DNA from 4 places in the Rossellomorea sp. RS05 genome. Region 1 is predicted to be linked to each of the others. Evidence: riboswitches for the same ligand, from Rfam matches in the RefSeq annotation. Region 1 holds a riboswitch; each other region holds the start of a gene.
The links. Region 1 has a riboswitch for S-adenosylmethionine ahead of ABJ225_RS16765 (5-methyltetrahydropteroyltriglutamate--homocysteine S-methyltransferase). Riboswitches for the same ligand answer to the same signal wherever they lie in the genome.
Positions count from the first base shown of each region.

Region 2: it holds a riboswitch for S-adenosylmethionine, as region 1 does, so the genes downstream of both, ABJ225_RS01505 (2,3-diketo-5-methylthiopentyl-1-phosphate enolase) here and ABJ225_RS16765 (5-methyltetrahydropteroyltriglutamate--homocysteine S-methyltransferase) in region 1, are expected to answer to the same signal.
Region 3: it holds a riboswitch for S-adenosylmethionine, as region 1 does, so the genes downstream of both, ABJ225_RS14935 (alpha/beta hydrolase) here and ABJ225_RS16765 (5-methyltetrahydropteroyltriglutamate--homocysteine S-methyltransferase) in region 1, are expected to answer to the same signal.
Region 4: it holds a riboswitch for S-adenosylmethionine, as region 1 does, so the genes downstream of both, mmuP (S-methylmethionine permease) here and ABJ225_RS16765 (5-methyltetrahydropteroyltriglutamate--homocysteine S-methyltransferase) in region 1, are expected to answer to the same signal.

Region 1 covers NZ_JBDKWY010000007.1:93,077-97,233, reverse strand. The annotation lists gene ABJ225_RS16775 (beta-glucoside-specific PTS transporter subunit IIABC) at 1-802, shown strand, start outside; gene ABJ225_RS16770 (6-phospho-beta-glucosidase) at 799-2,253, shown strand; SAM riboswitch class I at 2,335-2,444, shown strand; gene ABJ225_RS16765 (5-methyltetrahydropteroyltriglutamate--homocysteine S-methyltransferase) at 2,518-3,642, shown strand; gene ABJ225_RS16760 (EamA family transporter) at 3,683-4,157, shown strand, end outside.
Region 2 covers NZ_JBDKWY010000001.1:279,256-283,412, forward strand. The annotation lists gene ABJ225_RS01495 (carbon-nitrogen family hydrolase) at 1-31, opposite strand, end outside; gene ABJ225_RS01500 (pyridoxal phosphate-dependent aminotransferase) at 134-1,318, shown strand; SAM riboswitch class I at 1,368-1,469, shown strand; gene ABJ225_RS01505 (2,3-diketo-5-methylthiopentyl-1-phosphate enolase) at 1,540-2,742, shown strand; gene ABJ225_RS01510 (2-hydroxy-3-keto-5-methylthiopentenyl-1-phosphate phosphatase) at 2,742-3,404, shown strand; gene ABJ225_RS01515 (methylthioribulose 1-phosphate dehydratase) at 3,401-4,030, shown strand; gene ABJ225_RS01520 (1,2-dihydroxy-3-keto-5-methylthiopentene dioxygenase) at 4,045-4,157, shown strand, end outside.
Region 3 covers NZ_JBDKWY010000005.1:251,998-256,154, forward strand. The annotation lists gene ABJ225_RS14925 (SDR family NAD(P)-dependent oxidoreductase) at 1-348, opposite strand, end outside; gene ABJ225_RS14930 (hypothetical protein) at 533-1,087, shown strand; SAM riboswitch class I at 1,273-1,376, shown strand; gene ABJ225_RS14935 (alpha/beta hydrolase) at 1,583-2,380, shown strand; gene ABJ225_RS14940 (M28 family peptidase) at 2,470-3,852, shown strand; gene ABJ225_RS14945 (VOC family protein) at 3,890-4,157, opposite strand, start outside.
Region 4 covers NZ_JBDKWY010000002.1:246,664-250,820, forward strand. The annotation lists gene mnhG (monovalent cation/H(+) antiporter subunit G) at 1-133, shown strand, start outside; gene ABJ225_RS09005 (hypothetical protein) at 305-1,234, shown strand; gene nei (endonuclease VIII) at 1,447-2,262, opposite strand; SAM riboswitch class I at 2,431-2,539, shown strand; gene mmuP (S-methylmethionine permease) at 2,625-4,040, shown strand; gene mmuM (homocysteine S-methyltransferase) at 4,009-4,157, shown strand, end outside.

The DNA of each region.
Region 1 (4,157 bases):
GACTGCGATCACCGGTCTATTCGGGATCACGGAACCAATCGTATACGGTGTCACCCTGCCGCTGAAAAAGCCATTCATCATGGCCACGATCAGTGCAGGTGTCGGGGGAGCCATCGTCGGCTATTCTCAAAGCGCCGCCATCGCTACGGGCCCTCCGGGATTATTGACCCTCCCGATCTTCTATGGCGAAGGCTTCATCGGTTTGATCATTGGAATCTCTGTATCCTTTATCTTGTCCATTGCCCTTACGTATATTGTCGGCTTTAAAGATCCCGTGGAAGAAGGGACGGACCAGGAAGTTTCTACTGATCAACACGTCACGCCATCTTCCACTATCGGCGCCGTCAGCCCGCTGACAGGCATCGTGATGCCCCTGTCTGACGTCAAAGATGCCGCCTTCTCTACAGAAGCCCTTGGAAAAGGAGTTGCCATCCTTCCGACAGAAGGCAAGCTGTACTCTCCGGTCACGGGTGTGATTGGCACCTTGTTTCCATCGAAGCACGCCGTCGGGATTGTAGGAGACGATGGAGCAGAGATCCTCGTCCATGTGGGTCTCAACACCGTCCAGCTGAATGGTGAGCATTTCACCGCACATATCTCCCAGGGGGACCGCGTCGAAGCGGGTCAGCTCCTTGTGGAATTCGATGTGAAGGCGATCCAGGAAGCCGGGTATGACCTGTCCACGCCGATCGTCGTGACCAATACGAATGAATTCATAGACGTCCTCTCAGAAGAACCGGGGGACATCAAAGCAGGAGAACGCCTGCTATCTTATATGAAAGAAAAGGAGCGAGTATCATGACAACGACTACATTTCCAAAGTCCTTCCTTTGGGGAGGGGCCATTGCAGCAAACCAGGCAGAAGGAGGATACCGCGAAGGCGGGAAGGGGTTGACCAACGTCGACCTCCTTCCACGCGGTGAAGAGAGATTCTCCTATATGAAGGGGAATATCCCACACCTGGAACTTCAAGATGACCTTTACTATCCGTCACATGAAGCCATCGATTTTTATCATCGCTACAAAGAAGATATCAAGCTGTTTGCCGAGATGGGCTTTACATGCCTTCGGGTTTCTGTATCATGGGCAAGGATCTTCCCGAACGGGAACGACGCTGAGCCGAATGAAGAAGGATTGACATTCTATGAAAACCTCTTCGCAGAGCTCAAAGCGAACGGAATCGAACCCGTTGTAACCATCGCCCATTTCGATGTGCCTGTCCATCTGATTGAAACGTTCGGAAGCTGGAAGGGCCGTGAGCTCGTCGGATTCTACGAAACGTATGCCCGCACTCTTTTCAATCGTTTTAAAGGAACCGTGAAATATTGGATGACGTTCAATGAAATCAATATGCTTTTCCATCTGCCTTTCCTTGGGGCAGGAATCGTGTTCAAAGAAGGTGAAAACCGGGATCAGGTCCTCTATCAGGCTGCTCATCATCAGCTTGTCGCCAGTGCCCTTGCCGTGAAGGCACTCCATGAGATCGATCCGGAGGCACAGATCGGGTGCATGCTGGCCGCAGGTGTCACGTATCCTTACTCCTGTAATCCGGAAGATATCTGGGCGGGAATCGAACGGGATCGCGAATCCTACTTCTTCATCGACGTTCAGTCCCGTGGAGCGTATCCGGGCTATGCGAAGCGCTTCTTCCGGGAGCAGGAGTGGGATCTCCAGATGGAAGAAGGAGATGAAGACATTCTTAAGGCTCATACGGTGGATTACATCGGATTCAGCTATTACTCCAGCCGCACGATCAGCCGTGATCCTGAAATCCTCGGGAAGATGACAGCAGGCAATGTGTTCCCTTCGGTCAAAAATCCTCATTTGAAAACATCGGAATGGGGATGGACCATCGATCCAAAAGGGATCCGGATTACGGCCAATCAATTGTATGATCGCTATCAAAAACCATTATTCGTCGTGGAAAACGGCCTCGGGGCCATCGACGAGCCCGGCGCAGATGGGGAAATCAACGATGCCTATCGAATCGATTATCTCTCAGCCCATCTCCGTGAGCTGAACGAAGCGATTAAGGACGGAGTACAATTGCTGGGCTACACATGCTGGGGACCGATTGATATCGTCAGCGCGTCAAGTGGCGAAATGAAAAAGCGATATGGCTATATCCATGTGGACAAAGACAACGAAGGCAATGGCACCCTCAACCGTTCTAAGAAGGCCAGCTTCGACTGGTACAGACAGGTGATCGAGACGAATGGAGCGGCATTGGAGAACGAAACCGTCAAAAGTTGAGCGGTTAATTTCCCTCATCCCATTGACAACAGGAGCTAAATCCTGAATAATTATTATATTGAGAAAATTAAATAGCGATATTCCTTATTAAGAGTGGTGGAGGGACTGGCCCTGTGAAACCCGGCAACCGCTGTTCAAACTTGAACAGAATGGTGCTAAATCCTTGAACGAGATTCGTTCGGAGATGAGGAAGAGACGAGAATCATCAGGCTCTTCCTTTTACCGGGAAGGGCCTTTTTATATGAAGAAAGGGAGAGGATTCAGATGACACACGTACAGACAAAAGGTAAGAAAGCAATAAAAGCCCCGTTCCGGGCAGATCAGGTGGGCAGCCTGCTGAGGTCGGAAAGAATCAAGGAAGCACGCGAACGGAGATTGAATGGAGAGCTATCCGCAGCTGAACTCCGACGAATCGAGGATGAAGAAATCATCCGCATCGTCGACAAGCAAAAGGAAATCGGCCTCCAAGTCGTGACCGATGGTGAATTCAGGAGGGCGTGGTGGCACTTCGACTTCCTTGAAGGTCTGGATGGCGTCGAAGGATATGAATCGGACCAGGGCATCAAGTTCCATAACACGACGACCAAGGCACGTGGCATCAAAGTGACGGGGAAAGTGGACTTCACGGATCATCCGATGCTGAAAGACTACGAATTCCTTCATGGCATTGCAGGCGATCACACAGCCAAGATGACGATTCCAAGTCCGAATATGCTTTTCTTCAGAGGCAAGATTGAAACTGACGTATACGGAGATGACTTGGAGGCATTCCATCGGGATGTAGCCGAAGCCTACAAAAAGGCAATCCGTGCTTTCTACGATGCAGGCTGCCGCTATCTGCAGCTCGACGATACGGCATGGTCGGTATTCTTCTCCGAACAGGGACATGAGCAGATCAAGGCATTTGGCCGCGAACCCGACGAACTCAGGGAATCCTTCGCCCGTACCATCAATGAGGCTGTGAAGGATCGCCCAGAGGACCTTGTCGTGACCATGCATATTTGCAGGGGGAATTTCAAATCGACATGGGCAGCTGAAGGCGGATATGAAGCGGCTGCCGAAACCATTTTCGGCGGGCTCGACCTCGACGGGCTATTCCTGGAGTTCGATGATGAGCGTTCCGGAGGCTTCGAACCGCTACGCTATGTGAAGAATCCGAATCTCCAGATCGTCCTCGGTCTTGTGACGTCGAAACATGGAGAGCTCGAGGCAACGGAAGACGTCGAGGCACGGATACAGGAAGCTGCGCGCTATGTGGACATCAACCAGCTCTGTATCAGTCCCCAATGTGGATTCGCCTCAACAGAAGAAGGAAATCTGTTGACGGAAGCAGAACAATGGAAGAAGCTGCAACACGTGATCACCATTGCCGATCGTGTGTGGGAATGAGATTTCCATTCAACCAGTAATCAATTAGGAGAGGGTTTCATTGCGGATACAGTATGCTCTCTTTATCCTCCTGGCCGCCATGCTGTGGGGAACAAATGGGACGGTACAGGCATTGGCACCGGAAGGCGTTCATCCGATTGCCATCGGAGCAGTGCGTCTGGCCATAGGAGGCTTATTTCTCCTTCTATTATCCTTGGGGAAAATACATTGGAGAGGGTGGCCTGTGAAAGGAACCGTGGCGGCCGCTCTTTGCATGGCACTTTACCAGCCTTTCTTTTTCTCGGCAGTCAGTATGACAGGGATTGCAATCGGGACCGTCATCGCCATCGGAAGCGCCCCGGTCATAGCAGGACTCCTTGAATGGGGGATAAAAAGGAAGGTCCCCCAAGCATCCTGGTGGGCCTCCACCGCCCTGGCCATCGCAGGCTGCATCCTTCTGTTCACGAATAGAGGGTCGGTCGTTGCCGACCCGCGCGGCATCCTCCTCGCACTGGGGGCGGGGGCTTCATTTGCCG
Region 2 (4,157 bases), on a different contig from region 1:
GCCCGATCTTCATATGATCAGCACCTTTCATTGGGAATTGTAAGATTTTACTTTACATTCGTTATTTTCCGTTATATCATTTGTAGCTAGAATTTGAAAGTGAAGAATATTTGAACATTCAGAAGGTGAAGAGATGAAAACATTCCCATATGCGGATCGCCTCGATTCGCTGCCAAAGCAATTTTTCGCTGAATTGACAGCCAACGTTCAGCGTGTCATTAATGAAGGACACGATGTCATTAACCTTGGGCAGGGTAACCCTGATAGGCCCACACCTGAACATATTGTAGATAGTTTGAAGGCTTCGGCCGAAAACCCATTGAATCATCGCTATTCACCTTTCAGGGGGATGGCCTCTTTCAAAGAGGCGGTAGCGCTTTTCTATAAAAGGGAATACGGGGTGGAACTGGATCCTGACAAAGAAGTAGCTATCCTCTTCGGGGGGAAGGCGGGTCTCGTGGAGATTCCGCAGTGCCTGGTGAATCCGGGTGAATCCGTGCTGGTTCCGGACCCTGGGTATCCTGATTATCTATCAGGGGTGGCACTTGCAGAAGCGGAGATGAAGCTGATGCCGCTACTTGAGGAAAATGATTTTCTCCCCGATTACAGCCGGTTTAGTGAAGCCGAACTCGACGGTTCCAAGCTTATGTTCCTGAATTATCCGAATAACCCGACGGGAGCAGTAGCCACACCAGCCTTTTTTGAGGAAACGGTAAAATTGGCAAGTAGCCATGATATCTGCGTGGTACACGATTTTGCTTATGGGGCGATCGGATTTGAAGGCAAGCGTCCCAATAGCTTCCTTGAAACAGATGGAGCTAAGGATGTCGGCATTGAAATCTATACTCTCTCCAAAACGTATAATATGGCGGGGTGGCGAGTAGGATTTGCCGTCGGGAACGAGAGTGTGATAGAAGCCATCAATCTCATGCAGGATCATATGTATGTGAGCCTCTTTGGCGCCATTCAGGAAGCAGCGGTGACGGCGCTCCTCGGATCGCAGGAGTGCGTCCAGGCCCAGCTTGAGACCTATGAAAGCAGAAGGAATGCCCTCATCGGTGGATTGAGATCCATCGGTTGGGATGTGGATGCACCGGCAGGCTCATTTTTCGCTTGGCTCAAAGTGCCGGAAGGCTTCACGTCGATGGATTTCTCGAACCTACTCCTTGAAAAGGCCCATGTAGCCGTGGCGCCTGGCATCGGCTTCGGGGATCACGGGGAAGGGTATGTCCGGGTAGGTCTCCTTACCAGTGAGGAAAGGCTTCAGGAAGCAGTGGAAAGGATTGAAAATTTACATTTGTTCGATAATAGGGATTGACAGGACTCCCGATCGATGCAATAATCCTACTGGAAACCAAATGAATAGATTCTTATCAAGAGCAGGCGGAGGGACTGGCCCGATGAAGCCCGGCAACCGACTCATTACGAGCACGGTGCTAATTCTTGCAGCAGACGCTGGGAGATAAGATAGAGTGATGGATTGAAAGCCTCTTCTTATCGGAAGGGGCTTTTTTGATTGTATAAGGAGGTAGGCAGAACATGAGTGAAGTGATTGCAACATATAGATTGCCAGGGGCAAAAGGGTCTTTCGAAAAAAAGGCAGAAGGCATCGCCTTGGGCTTGACAGTGGGCTCTTGGACAGACCTTCCCCAACTCGAACAAGAGCAACTGCTGAAATTCAAGGGAAGGGTCGTTTCCATCAATGAAGAGGCCGGTGAAGGGGTGGGAGAAATTTCGATCGCTTACCCCGGTGGCAATTATTCAAATGATCTCCCTGCGATACTGACAACGGTCTTCGGGAAACTCTCCCTGGATGGTCAGGTAAAGCTTATCAATCTTGAATTCAGTGACGATCTCAACCGTCACTATCCGGGACCACGGTACGGTATCGAGGGGATCAGGGAACTTGCAGGCGTCAAGGATCGCCCCCTCCTCATGAGCATTTTCAAGGGAGTGATCGGAAGGGATCTCGCTTACATGGAAGATCAGCTGCGTGCCCAGGCTCGCGGAGGTGTTGACCTGGTGAAGGATGATGAAATCCTTTTTGATAACCACCTGACGCCTTTTGAAGAGCGGGTGAAAAACGGCAGGAGGATCCTTGATGAGGTGCAGCAGGAGACAGGTAAGAGGACGCTCTATGCGGTGAACCTGACCGGACGGACGTCTGAGCTTCGCGATAAGGCAAGAAGAGCACGGGATCTTGGGGCGGATGCCTTGCTATTCAACGTATTTTCTTATTCTCTCGATGTACTTCAAGAACTCAGGGAAGATGAAAACATCGGACTTCCGCTCATGGCCCATCCCGCCTTTGCAGGAGCTGTTGCCCAGGCTCCCCATCATGGAGTCGCCTACTCCTTATGGCTAGGGAAATTTTTACGGATGACGGGAGCGGATTTTTCCTTGTTCCCTTCCCCTTATGGAAGTGTGGCACTGGAGAAAGATCAAGTACTCGCCATCAGTAGAGAGCTGACGGATGAGCCTTCACCGTTCAAAAAGACATTCCCTGTCCCATCGGCAGGTATCCATCCAGGACTGGTACCACATCTTGTGGAGGATTTTGGTGAGGAGTGTGTGATCAATGCCGGCGGCGGCGTCCACGGACATCCGGGAGGTGCTGTAAGCGGAGGGCTCGCCTTCCGACAGGCAATTGAAGCGGTGAAAGCGGGAATTCCCTTTGAAGAAGTCCAGGGAGAAGAGCTTAGAGTCGCTCTAAGCTTGTGGAGCAAGGGAGGGAAGGGCTGATGACGGAACGGATCATCTTGTGTGATTTTGATGGAACGATTACGAAAACAGATAATATCATCTCCCTCATGAAGCAATTTGCCCCTCCGGAATGGGAAGGACTCAAAGATGCCATACTTGACCGGACGATGTCGATCGAGAAAGGGGTAGGGGATATGTTCGCACTTCTGCCTTCCCAACAAAAAGATGAGCTCGTGGACTATCTTTTACATACGGCAGTCATCCGGGAAGGGTTCTGGGACTTTGTTCAATTTGCGAAAGAGGAAGGAATCCCGTTATATATCGTGAGTGGAGGGATCGATTTCTTTGTCCGCCCACTCCTGGACGGATATGGCCCATTTGCAGGAATCTACTGCAATGAAGCGGATTTCACCGGTCCCTTCATTTCCATCAACTGGCCCTATGGCTGTGATGGGCAATGCGGGAATGGAGGATGCGGATGCTGCAAACCGTCCGTCCTCCGCTCCCTTTCCATACCGGATGGTGCAGAAGTGATTGCCATCGGTGACTCTGTAACAGACTTGGAGATGGCCAAGGTGGCTGACAAGGTGCTTGCGAGGGATTATCTTGCTGACACTTGCAATGAATTGGGGATTCCCCATATCCCATTTGAAACATTCCATGACTGTATAGAGGCATTGAAGGAAGGGGTGAGGGCATGAGTTACCAAAGAGAGTGGGAAGAGCTGTCCACCATCAAGGGGGAACTCGCAGACCGTGACTGGTTCATGGGCACTTCAGGCAACTTGGCCATCAAGGCCGGATCGGCCACTGGTGCCTTCCTGGTAACCGCCAGCGGAAAGGATAAGAGGAAAAGGACGGTAGAGGATTTCCTACTCGTTGACCTGGACGGGAATCCTCTGGAGGAAACGAAACTCAAGCCCTCAGCAGAAACCCTCCTCCACACGCATATTTTCAAAGGGACCCAGGCAGTCTGTTCCCTCCACGTGCATACCGTAGCCAATAATGTGGTCAGTGAGCTTTATGGGGATCAGGGAGAGATCACCTTCAAAAATCAAGAATTGATAAAAGCGTTTGGAAAATGGGGACAAGATGATGAACTCATCATTCCCATCATCCCGAATTACGCGGATATTCCGACCCTTGCGAGCGCCTTCTCCCATCATGTTAATGAAGACGCCGGCGCCGTGCTGATCCGGAATCATGGGATCACGGTTTGGGGACGGAGCGGTTTTGAAGCAAAAAAGCTTCTCGAAGCATCTGAGTTCCTATTTCAATATCAGCTTTCTCTCTTATCACTAAAATCCACCGTTCAACTTCAATCATAAAAGGAGGAAAAATCATGACAACAATCAAGGTCCAAGGAAGCAATAAAGTCATCGAAAATCAAGAAGAAGTGATACAGTATCTGGAGGAGCAAGGCGTCATTTATGAACATTGGGACATCGGGAAATT
Region 3 (4,157 bases), on a different contig from region 1:
GAGGATCGTGAGGGCTTCGATATTGAGCCTCATCATCTGTTCGATCTTGTTCAGATTTTGTTCGCCAACGGGATCAAAATTACCGAAACCGGCATTATTCACAAACGTCTCCAGCTCAAATAACTTGATCTCTTCATAGAAGGAATGAGCGTTGGAGGTAACGGACAGGTCGGTGGAGAAAAGTTTGATATCCAGATCAGGATGGGCCTTCAGGATGCGGTCCTTCAACTCCTCAAGGTTCTCTTTCCTTCTGGCAGCAAGAATCAGGTTCTTCCCCCGTGCTGCAAATGCCAGAGCGGCCTCATAGCCAATCCCGGAGCTTGCTCCTGTAATGACGGTATATTTCATGGTACTTCCTCCTCGATTAGGTTATAAGCTGATTGTAAGGCATAGGATGCTCGTTGAGCCAATGATTATACTCAGTCTGTCTGCCCTGATGATGAATGACCGTCTCCTGTCGTTGAGAGTTGTCCCGCCACCCTGTTTCTGAAATAATAATGGTATGAGGAAAAATGAGGAAGGGGAGACGGCAATGAACGGCTGGAAACTGTTAAGCGCGTTGATTCCCATCATGTTGTTGATGAGTGCATGTGGACAATCCCCAAGAAATACGGCTCCGGTGGAAGCGAATGCAACAGATACAACGGATGCAGAGGAAGCGGGAACGAAGGATGCCCCGGAACAGCCTGATGAAACATCCGAACAAGTATCACTCGGTGAAGAGGATCAAGAAGCATCGGACTCTTCCGGGGAAGATCAGGACAGTCAGGAAACGGAGGGGCCTGCAGAGGATGGCGAATCATCGGCAAGGAATGCTCCTGAACCGCAACGACCAGTCGGGGAATCCGGGTCTACTGCAGGCATTACGGATGTGGAAACCGCCATTGAGTTCTTGAAGGATGAGCTGAACGTAGCATCTGACGGAGATATCCTGATTGATGAGGGTGACGGCAAGCCTCAGACCGATGAAGAAGGGACCTATTATACCCTCCGTCTCATATCACAAACCCTCAAAGATGAAGGAGGAACAGGGGAAGTCGGGGCATTCAGGATCTATGAAGACGGGCGATATGAGATGGAAGACTGACTTCTCGAAAAAAAGGACCGGAGGCAGTTGATATGCCTTCGGTCGATATGGATCATTGGGGGTAAAGATGTTGAGCCAATCTTACAGCGTCAAAACCAACCTGTCAAGTGGGGTTTTAATTCATAGTATCAATGTAGGAATTATGGTTGACAAAGAGTGAATTGTAAGATAATTTAATCTATACTACCTTATAAAGAGTCGGGGAAGGAATCTGGTCCAACGATCCCGCAGCAACCTCCAAATGGAAGGTGCTCATTCCAGCAGGCAACTTCAGCCTGGCAGATAAGGGGAGAGAGTAATGTACATCTCCTTATGGGAGATTTTTTTTGTATATAAATCCGATTAAAACGATTGGATTAATTAGTCATAACGCTGAGGCGCAGATTTATACATTTTAAAAGGCGCGCATGTAGAGGCCTAGTCATAGGGGAAACAGTGTTCGAAGGCACGGACAAACTGTAAGGAAGATCTACTAAGATAAAAGGAGAGGGTAAGATGAGCTGGTATACATCCATTCCATGGGAGGGTACCCACCTTCCTGCAGCCATACAGTATCCTGCTACACGTCTCGGCGTCCATCCGGCCGTCATCATCTGTCATGGTTTCGTCGGTTCAAAAGAAGGCGTGGACCGATTATTCGTGAAGGCTGCACATGAACTCAGCTCACACATCGTCGTACGTTTCGATTACGACGGTTGCGGAGAAAGTCTGGGGGAGTACGGCTTGAATACAAAAGATCGCTTCATTGCACAGACGAAGGCGGTCATCGGATTTGTGAAGCAGATGAAAGGGGTGGACCCGGAGAGCATTGCCTTGATCGGCCACAGCCTTGGGGGGGCAGTGGCCCTTGAAGCAGCCATCGAAGAAGAAGTTCGCCACCTTGCCCTCTGGTCGGCGGTCGGCTCTCCCCGGCATGATCTTGGACGCATTATCGGAGATGATGTGGAAGAAGCCATCTTGCGGGACGGGAAGGCAGATTATTTGGGCTATGAGCTGAAGCGAGAGTTTCTCACGACCCTTCAAGGGTGGGACCCGATACGGCGGGCAAATGAGTATAAGGGGAATGTCTTGCTTGCCCACGGTGACCAGGATGAAGAAATCTCAGTCGATTACTGCTCCCTCTATCATTCAAGCTTCTCCAATCGGCGTTCGGGAGAGGTAGAAAAGGCAATCATTCCGAAAGGTTCCCATACTTACTCAACTTCAGGGGCCTTTCAACAACTCCTTGATTTCACTCGGAGCTGGCTTTTACAGGTTCAATCCACCGGCTATGATCATGCCAATGGTCTATAAATGGTAGTTTCTTACCGGTTATTCCTACTCTTTCATTAAATTACAAAATATTGTTACTATTCTATCAAATGAGTAGAGGAGGAAACCGTTTGAAAAAATCTGTCGTATCCATTGCTCTTGCGACGACCCTATCGTTTGGTGCTGTTGGACTTCAACCAGCCATTGCAGGGGCACCTGAACCAGGAAAGGAGCTCATGCAAAATCCGCATGAGCGGAACCTGATCAAGAAAATCGATTCGGAGCGAATCTATCAGACGATCGACCATCTTCAACAAACACCGAGGGTAGCCGGGACAGAATCCGAGGCAAATGCCATCAGGTATGTAAAACGACAATTTGAATCGTACGGGTATGACGTGACCCTTCAACCCTTTACCTTTATAGGGTACACGGCACCTACTGCAATCGAACTGTCAGGGGTGCAAGGCGAGTGGAACCCGGATGCATTCACTTACTCGGTTAGTGGTGATGTGTCAGGCGAGCTCGTTTCTGCAGGGCTTGGAAGAGTAGGAGACTTTGATGGAGTAGATGTAGACGGGAAGATCGTTCTTATCCAGCGAGGGGAAATCACGTTTGCACAGAAGATCGTCAATGCTTCTGAAGCAGGAGCCGCAGGGGTCATCATCTACAACAATACGGATGGCTCGCTGAGCGGGACATTGGGAGAACCGGATGATCGCTACATACCGGCCATCACCCTTTCCAAGGCCGAAGGAGAAGAGCTGCGCCGACATATCGGAGAGACCGTCCGGCTGACGATCGAGGGAGCGGAAACATCGGAGCGCACCTCTCAAAATGTCATTGCCTCGAAAGCTCCGGTCAATAAGAAAAAAGCAACGGATGATGTGCTTATCATCGGGGCCCATCATGATTCAGTAGAAGGGGCTCCTGGCGCGAACGATGATGCGTCGGGAACAGCTGTTACCTTGGAACTCGCAAAGGTGTTCAAAAATGTACCGACAGATACAGAGATACGCTTCATTACATTCGGGGCTGAAGAATTGGGTCTGCTGGGGTCCTATCACTATGTAGATTCCCTGCCGCAAACAGAACGTGACCGGATTATCGGGTACTTCAATCTCGACATGGTGGGTAGCAGGGACGCAGGTGATCTGGTCCTCCGCACACTCGATGGAAGCCCGAACCTCGTAACGGAGCTATCCCAGGCTGCAAGCGAGCGATTGAACGGATTCCCGACGCCGATCGGTGAAGGCGGTAGGAGCGATCATGTTCCGTTTGCTGAAGCGGGAATCCCAGCGGGAGCCTTCATCCACAGTCCGTTTGAGCCATGGTACCATACTCCCGAGGATACAATCGATAAAATCAGCAAAGAGAAGCTGCAGGATGTAGCCGAAATTGTAGGGGCCGCGGTATATGAGCAGGCTCGTCCTGACCACCAAGGTCCGAAGCCTAAATCGGCTTCAAAGGTGAAAGCATCAAAAGATTCCGTCCATGAAAAGAATATAAGGTAATCAAAAGCCTGCTGGCCGATCGGCCAGCAGGCTTCTATCATTCTTCGTAGTTGAACTGCCACTGGATGCCGAACTTGTCCGTAACCCCGCCGTAGAGGGGGCTCCAGAACGTTTCCTGCAGAGGCATATCCACATGGCCATCTTCTTTTAGGCGATCAAAGAGTTCTGTTAGTACGTCCTTATTGTCTTTGACGATGGCTAACGTGATATTATTTCCTTCCATGAAGGGTGTGCCGGGGAAGGTGTCTGAGAACATGATCTTTTCGCCGTCGATGACGATATTGGCATGGAGGATCAATTCCTTT
Region 4 (4,157 bases), on a different contig from region 1:
AATGTGCGACGAAACCGTACAGGATGAGTTGAAAGATCTGCTGGAACAGGACGAAGCCAATTATCATACGGAAACGAAAGATGAGGAGACAAACGCTTCTTCATCGAGTAAAACAGAGAAGGCCACTGAGTAAATCGGTGGTCTTTTTTATGTGAAATTTGACTGATATTATGCAGTTTATCCATCTTTCCACATGTGACGAAACACACCAATAAGAACCAAACTTTGTAAAAATATGTTTGCGGGAAGAGAGTGCGGGTATAAAACTGGTAACAAAATGGTTGACAAATAAGGAGGTAGCTACATGAAGCGAAAGGCAGCATGGTTCAGCATTCTACTGGCGATGATTTTGACCCTGGGGGCTTGCAGCAGCCTGCAGACGGCCATCAGTGGTGGCAAGGAAGAGAAGAAAGAAAAGACGGAACAAACGGGTGAAGAAAAGACCGCCAAGAAAGATGACAGTGATCAATCTGGAGAAGCAGATGCGGAAGATTCGACGGATGCCACGGCAACAGAGGAAGAAGGTACTGCATCGGGGGATGGGGGAACGGCATCAATCGATGACATTCCGGCAGATGGAAGCGTCCAGGATGATTCGCTGAGTACTGAAGACGACCCATTCAATGACGACTCTTCCGATGCGTTCAACAGTCCGGCTGCAGGGGAAGCTGAGACCACGATGCCTGGTCAGGGACCCAGTCTTGAAGCCAGTGAAGAAGAATTTGCCTCCTTTGATAAAGAAATCCAGCTTGCTATATTCCAGGCGAGTATGATGGAAGTGATGTTGTACTATGATTATGGAATTGGAAATCCCGACTTTTACATTAAAGAAAACATGACCGAAGAGGACGTACAAATGGTCAAATCGGAACTTCAGACCTTCCAGATAGAGGAACCTGTCTACAAGAGCATGCATGATGACGCCTTGGGCTTGCTTGATTCGATCGACAATAGCAAAGAAGTGGACGGAGATATCAAGAAATACAAAGAAACACAGGACAAATACCTGGCAATCTCAGAAGACATGATTAAGACAATTGAGAAAGTGAACGTCGATAATGCCGCCGAAACCAGAGCGAAACTTGATGATATGACGACAGAATACTTGAGGATTTCAACTGAACTGGGTGTCATCATGAAGGACATCGTCGTCAAACAGGGGCTTGACCACGCCTATTTTGTAGAAGCCCTCGACGGGATTATGACGAGTGCAGGGATGGACGGCGTAATCTAATAATAAATAGAGGGTTGGAAAAACGTGTTGTAGCTATAGTAAAACCCGAATTCATTTGCCACCGATCAGGCAAATGAATTCGGGTTTTAATTTGTTTCATGACTATTTTTATTTACTTGTTTCTAGCGGTTGCACGGAAATCATTAGCGGTATATAGAACCTATACTGGTCGTGTTAAATGGTACTTTTTTTGTTTAGTCCCGACCTCATTTTTATTTGGACTGACAATGTGGACAGTAATACAGCCTTCTGGAAGCGGCCGTGATTTTCTCAATCTCGGTCCCGCAGCGATAGCATGAGGAACCTTCACGATTGAAGACCCAATGGCGGTAACGGGACCGCGTCACACCTTCTTGTTTCAGCTTTTCTACTAACTGCAGGTCATTGGTGATCCCAGCGGTTTCGTAGGATTGCGTCATCAAATGAATGATGGCTTCGGCAGCAAGGGTCAGCTGGTCATTACTACAGTCCATGGGACGGAGTGTCGGATGGATCCCTGAGACGAATAGAATTTCAGAGCGAAGGTAGTTCCCGATACCGGCAACGAAACTTTGATCAAGCAGCAGCTGCGCCCATTTGCGTTTCCTGAATGCTTCCATCCTGGCCAGGATGTCTCCACTTGTTACGTCTTCACTGAGAATATCCGGACCCACCCGTGCAATGAAGGGGTGTAAATGGACCTCCTCATCCCGCATGACTTCAATATCAGAGGCGCTATAGAGCAAAGCGGATTTCTTTTCATTGTGTATGGCTACGCGCAGCTGGCGGTTGGTTTTTGGGTATTCATAGGCTTTTTTCACATACCATCTTCCATACAGCTGGTTGTGTGAATACATCGTATAGCCGTTGTCAAAGCGGATCAGCATCGCTTTTCCCTTCGTGTCCACCCTGGTAATTTTCGTTCCCTGAAGGAGACTTTCATATCCCTTTAGCTGTGGGAAGGCAAAGAAAATCTCCATGACGGGAAGATGGGCGAGAGCTTTTTGAACACGGTCGGCAGCCCTTCTGATTTCCGGTCCTTCCGGCATGGTGTCATCCCCCTTTTTCTATATACGTTCCCGTATTCCCATGGAAATAATCAAATGGGTATTTTTTCACCAAGGGTAAGGTGTGGGTGCGCTTACATAATTTTGGTGTGATTATTTTTATATTGACAGGAATGAGGGTTCTTGTTAATGTTTATAACAATCTCATAATTCTTATCCAGAGAGGTGGAGGGACTGGCCCTTTGAAGCCTCAGCAGCAGATCTTCTTATGAAGAAACTGTGCTAATTCCAGCGGGTGATCAAACCTGATAGATAAGCAGTTTATTTGTCGGTAACGCACTCGTTTTGAGTGCGTTTTTTGTTTGTCTGCTCATCCCAGAATCAAGAACGCGGAGGATGCCAACATGAAAAGTGAAGCAAAAGACTTTAAGAGGAAAATGAAAACAAGGCATTTGATCATGCTCTCCCTTGGGGGCGTGATCGGAACGGGGCTTTTTCTCAGCTCGGGGTATACCATCCATCAGGCAGGTCCATTCGGTACGATCCTTTCTTATTTGATCGGAGCCATCGTCGTGTATCTTGTCATGATGTGCCTCGGGGAGCTTTCGGTACATATGCCCGAGACGGGATCTTTCCACAGCTACGCGGCAAAGTACATCGGGCCGGGTACCGGTTATGCCGTCGGCTGGTTGTACTGGCTGACTTGGACGGTTGCCCTTGGATCTGAATTCACGGCTGCCGGTCTGATGATGCAGCGGTGGTTCCCATCAGTGAGCGTATGGATCTGGAGTGGGTTATTTGCAGCCATCATCTTCGGTATGAACGCGTTCACGGTCCGATTTTTTGCAGAATCTGAATTCTGGTTCTCCCTTGTCAAGGTAGTCGCCATTGTCTTTTTCATCATTGCAGGAGGGGCTGCCATCGTCGGCTTCGTGCCCCTTGCCGATTCATCCCCGGCACCATTCTTCACAAATATCACCGATGCGGGGTTATTCCCGAATGGGGCATTTGCCATTATCATGACAATGCTTGCCGTCAATTTCGCCTTCTCCGGCACCGAACTCATCGGGGTAGCAGCGGGTGAAACGAAGGAGCCTACCAAAACGATTCCAAAGGCGATCCGGACAACCCTTATCAGACTCGTCATCTTCTATGTAGGGACGATTGTGGTGCTTTCTGCCCTCCTCCCAAGTGAAGCGGCAAGCGTATTGGAAAGTCCATTCGTCGCCGTACTCGGCAGGATCGGGATTCCATATGCGGCAGACCTTATGAATGTGGTGATCATCACCGCCATCCTCTCCGCAGCCAATTCCGGCTTGTACGCTTCTTCCAGGATGCTTTGGTCACTTGCAGACAAAAAGACCATACCGTCTTTCTTCGGTAAATTGACCAAATCGGGCGTTCCCCTCGTAGCCACCATCACCAGCATGTTGGGAGGCGGGCTTGCACTCTTATCAAGCATTTACGCACCCGATACAGTATATATCTTATTGGTATCGATTTCCGGACTGGCTGTCGTATTTGTCTGGATGAGCATAAGTGCATCGCAGTTCTTCTTCAGGAGACGCTTCATCAAAGAAGGTAACAGCGTGAAGGACCTGGCATATAAGACGCCATTGTATCCATTTGTCCCGATTGCATCGTTCCTTCTCTGCCTTGCATCCGTCATCGGTATCGCATTCGATGAAGGTCAGAGGGTGGCACTTTACTGCACGATCCCGTTCGTCGGCTTCTGTTATGCAGCGTACTATGTGACAAACTATGTGAAAAAGAAGAGGAGTGTCGAGTATGTCAACACAAGTGAAACACAATCCCATTGAAGCCATCTTGAGGAGTCACGCCACGGTCATCCTGGACGGGGCGCTCGCCACTGAACTGGAGTCCCATGGATGCGATCTCGATGATCCGCTGTGGTCTGCCCGGACCCTCATTGAGAA